2 regions of the Rhodococcus sp. CX genome follow, and region 2 is predicted to be linked to the other one. Evidence: riboswitches for the same ligand, from Rfam matches in the RefSeq annotation. Region 2 holds a riboswitch; the other holds the start of a gene.
The links. A riboswitch is a leader RNA that binds a small molecule or an ion and turns the genes downstream of it on or off. The one in region 2 is predicted to bind glycine.

Region 1 (2,399 bases), on a different contig from region 2:
GTTCACGGGTCTGCAGGGCCAGCCGGTAGGCGGGATCTCCGTCCGCATCGACGGACAGGCCGACCAGGCGGCCCGGAAGGTTGCGGGTGTGCGCCGTGTTCACGGCGAGGTAGCCGGCGTGCGGGCCACCGAAGCCCATGGGCACACCGAAGCGCTGGGTGGTGCCGAAGCAGGCGTCCGCGCCCTGCTCGCCGGGCGGGGTGATCAACGTCAGGGCCAGCAGGTCGGCGCCCACCGCCACGAGTGCACCGCGGTCGTGTGCGGCGGCGATGATCGGGGCGGCGTCGAACACCCGTCCGGATGCGCCGGGGATCTGGAGGATGACCCCGAAGAAGTCGCCCTCCGGCAGTCCGTCGTCGACGAGATTCGCGGTGACGATCTTGATGCCCAGCGGCTCGGCGCGGGTGGCGAGGACGGCCGCGGTCTGGGTGAAGAGATCGGAGTCGACGAGCACGCGGGGGCTCTTCGACTTGCGGTTGGCGCGGCGGAGCAGGGTCATCGCCTCAGCGGCGGCGGTGCCTTCGTCGAGCATCGACGAGTTCGCGACCTCCATGCCGGTGAGGTCGGAGACCATCGTCTGGAAGTTGAGCAGGGCCTCGAGCCGGCCCTGGCTGATCTCCGGCTGGTACGGGGTGTACGCCGTGTACCACGCCGGGTTCTCGATGATGTTGCGCAGCAGCACCGGCGGCGTGAGGGTGCCGTAGTAGCCCTGACCGATCATCGAGGTCGCCACGGTGTTCTGCGCCGCGAGCTCGGTCAGCGCGGCCAGCACCTCGTGTTCGGACAGCGGCGCGTCCAGCACGTCCAGCCCGTCGGCGATCCCTCCGGTGGCCGGGTCCAGGATCGCGGCCGGCAGTGCCTTCGCCGCGAGGTCTGCGAGTGCGTCGACGCCGACGACGTCGAGGATGCGGCGCAGTGCCGCCTGATCGGGGCCGACGTGACGGTCGGCGAACGTGGAGGTGACGGCATCTGTCATGTGCGATTCCCGGGTGATCGGAGGTCCACGTCCGCGCACGGTCGCACGGCGTGCTTCCCTCCCCCTCTGTCGCGAGCTCGGCGGGCGAGCGCCTGAGAGATTCGGTGACCGGACGTCCGGTCCCTTTCCCCGTGGGCGGGTGGGTGCTCCCACCGCTTTCCAGAGGCGTCGGAGCCCGCACGGTCCTCGGTACCTGAGAGATTGACGGGGAGGTGCTGCTCCTTCGGTGCCCGGATCGGATCCGGAACTCTCCCGTGCGGCGGCGACGCATTGGCGATTCTAGTCCACGGCGATCGCCGCAATCGCGGTCACGGACGCCTTCACGGTGTGATGAACGTCTAAAATCCCCGGCTCTAGCCGATGCGGCGATTGATGCGGTTGCGGCGACGGGACGCAAGCTCGTCCTCGGGTCGCTGCTCGGCGGCGCCTCCGTCGGCGCGCTCGGCCGGGAAGTCCGCGATGCTGCCGGTCAGCTCGCGCATCGCACCGCTGACCGCGATACCGAACACGCCCTGTCCGCCCTGCAGTAAATCGACGACTTCCTCGGGCGACGTACATTCGTACACGGTGGTGCCGTCGGAGAACAGCGTGATCTTCGCCAGGTCCCGCACCCCGCGCTCACGCAGGTGATCGACCGCGACGCGGATGTTCTGCAGCGAGATGCCCGTGTCCAGCAACCGCTTGACGATCTTGAGGACCAGGATGTCCTTGAACGAGTACAGTCGCTGGCTTCCGGAACCGGCTGCGCCACGGATCGACGGCACGACGAGGTTCGTTCGAGCCCAGTAGTCGAGCTGGCGGTAACTTATTCCGGCGATCTGGCATGCGATCGGAACGCGATAACCGACGAGTTCGTCGGGAACCGAGTCGTCGGGGAACAGACCCGGCTGGATGTCGTCCGTTTGTTGCGTCGACGACATCGAGGTCGAGCGGTTCCCTTCGTCGATATCGCCGTGCCCCTGTCCCTGCGGCCGATCTCGCACTGTGTTGACTCCCTCTTACGTGCCCACCCGTCGCCCCGTAACAACGGACGGGCGGATTCCCCCCCACCCATCCGATCGTCGCGTGCTAGTCAAGGCCCGTCGAGCAGATCCGAATTGCGGATTCACTCAGCGTACGCTCTGTCTCGAGCGTAGGGCAGCAACACGCCGACCGGTCGTAAAACCTTCGAGTCGTACCGCGTGCCCCGACCCGGAGGGATCGAGGCACGGTAGAACAGCCGATGACGTCCGATTCAGCCGTCCGTCGCCTTGAAGTCGTCGGGCGACACGGACTCGAGAAATTCCTTGAACTTCTCGACCTCGTCCTCCCGTTCGTCGGGCATGACGAGACCGGCCTCCGCCAGCACCGGTTCCTCGACGAAGACCGGTACACCGACGCGCAACGCTACAGCGACCGCGTCCGAAGGGCGGCACGACACGCG
Region 2 (2,399 bases):
CGAGCCGGCCGCGCAGTTCCGGATTCGCGAAGGCCTCCCGATGGTCCTCGGGGCCGAGGACCGCGATCGTCGAACTGGTTTCGGTCAGGCCGTAGGCGTTGACGAATCCGGTGTCGCCGAACGCCGCGAGAGCACGTTCGAGGACCGGTTGGGGCATCCGTGCGCCGCCGTAGGCGAGCGACCCGAGCGTGGGGACGTCGGCGGGCGCGCCGTCGAGGTGGTCGACGATGCGGGCGAGCATCGTGGGCACCACCATGGCGCTGGTGACCCCCTCCGTCCGGACGAGGTCGAGCCATCCCTGCGGCGTGAAATCGGGCAGGTAGACCATGCGGCGACCCGAGTAGACGTTGCTCAGGACGGCCCCGAGGCCTGCGATGTGATACGGCGGGGTGCTCACCAGGGTCGCGTGTTCCTCTGCCGCGGAACCGAATTCGACGGTGTTGAGGAGGTACGACAGAAGGTGCCGGTGACGGAGCAGCACGCCCTTCGGAGCCGAGGTGGTACCGGAGGTGAACAGCACGATCGCCGTGCCCTCGTCCTCCGAGCGATCGGCCTCCAACGGCTCCGTCGCGTTCGCCAGTCCGAGAAATTCGTCCGTCGAGACGATGCGGCTCGCGCATCCGTCGAGTTTGGTCACGTACTCGGCGTCCGCCACGACCACCGGATCGTCGAGTCGGTCGATCAGTTCGAGCAATTGCGGGGCCGGAAGCCGGTAGTTCAAGGGAGCCAGGGGGATTCCGGCGCGCCCCGCTGCGAACATCAGCGTGGGGAGCACCGGACTGTTGACGCCGACGAAGACGACGTGGCGGGCTCCGAGCTCGGCGAGCAGGCCCGCACCGCGCGAAGCGAGTTCGTCGAGTTGCCGATAGGTCGTGCCGTTCGCCCGCGGACCCAGAGCGATCCGATCGGGGGTGGCGGCAGACGCCATGTCGAGGACCATCCCGATGCCCATATGACCACCTGTCTGTAGATGCCGTTGCCGTACGAGAGAAGAGACGAGTCGACCGGTGGTCCCGATTCGTCGGAATGCGAAATCACCGATGCGCGCCGGTCGAAAAACCGTGTGACCCACACCATAGCAATTATGCCTATATTTGTGAAGGTATCTGACGATCTTTTCCGATATGGCCTGTGACCTGCGAAAACAACCCGACATGCTCACGCACCCGCAGCCATGACATACTTGACGCCACAACTGAACAGCCACCCGAACCGCGGCGGGAGAGTCCCGCACAGCAGCGGGCGCCGAAGGAGCAACCTCCCCGGGAATCTCTCAGGCCCCCAGACCGCCGTGGCGAGGCTCCTCTGGAAAGCAACCCGTCCGGGTTCACCGAAGGTGTAAGCGGATCACGTCCGCGAAAGCTCTCAGGTCAATGACAGAGCGGGGAAACGACATCACCCGCTGGTGCCGCAGTGCACCCTGGCCTGAGGAATACGTGTGACCGTTTCCCTCGGCGCGCCGCCGCGCGCCCAAGTTTCCGCCGCGCCGCCGCGCGCCCAAGTTTCCGCCGCGCCGCCGCGCGCCCAGCTTCCCGCTCCCGCTCCCCGATCCGCGCCCTCCCGCGACCGGCGATTCGGCGTCGTCGCCATCGTCCTGTCCGCCACGGCGATGGGCGCGGCCGGTCTGTTCGGACGCATGGCCACGCCCGACGGCGCGGTGCTCGGTGAGGCCCTGACCTTCGGGCGCATGGCGGTGGGCGCGGTGGGCATGCTGGTGCTGCTCGCGTTCACCCGTCGTCTCGGGCAAGTGCGGCGAGTCCGCCTGTCCGCGTCGGTCGTCGCAGGTGGGGTCTTCCTCGGCCTGTCGCTGGCCACCTACCTGTCCGCGACCGTCCTGACCGACCTGTCCCGGGCCGTCGTGTTGCACTATCTCGGACCGGTCGTCGCGACCGTCCTCGCCCGCGTGGTGTTGAAGGAATCGATCACGCGCCTCGACGCGTTGTCACTCGGCGCGGCGTTCGTCGGCATGCTGTTCGCGGCCGGTTTCATCGGCGGGACTTCCGGCGGTGGCGAGCAGGAGACGCTGGGGACCGTGCTCGGGGTCGCGTCGGGGATCTTCTACGGCGCCGCCCTGCTGTGCTACCGCTACCGGAGCGACATGCCGTCCGACGTCCGGTGCTTCTGGAACTTCGCCTTCGGCGCGATCGCGACCGCGGCGATGGTCGTGGTGACGCGGCCCGATCTGTCGGGCATGACGGCGAGCAACTGGGCTTGGGCGGCGGGGTTCTTCGTCGTCTGCGGTCTGTTCGCCCTGGGGTTGCTGGTGGTCGCCGGTAAGCACCTGCGTGCCGCCGAGCTCTCGGGTCTGTCCTATCTCGAAGTGGTGGTGGCCCTGACGATCGGCGTGCTGGCATTCGGCGAGGCCGCGTCCACCCTGGCCGTGTTCGGTTCGGCGCTGA

Region 1: another riboswitch for glycine. It lies ahead of gcvP (aminomethyl-transferring glycine dehydrogenase); the one in region 2 lies ahead of I0Q12_RS18240 (DMT family transporter).

The regions. Positions count from the first base shown of each region.
Region 1 is NZ_JADZGH010000026.1:8,770-11,168, reverse strand. Features, by position in the region: gene gcvP (aminomethyl-transferring glycine dehydrogenase) at 1-976, opposite strand, end outside; glycine riboswitch at 1,147-1,241, opposite strand; gene I0Q12_RS02425 (MerR family transcriptional regulator) at 1,330-1,896, opposite strand; gene I0Q12_RS02420 (bifunctional nuclease family protein) at 2,211-2,399, opposite strand, start outside.
Region 2 is NZ_JADZGH010000172.1:1,638-4,036, forward strand. Features, by position in the region: gene I0Q12_RS18235 (class I adenylate-forming enzyme family protein) at 1-952, opposite strand, end outside; glycine riboswitch at 1,209-1,299, shown strand; gene I0Q12_RS18240 (DMT family transporter) at 1,439-2,399, shown strand, end outside.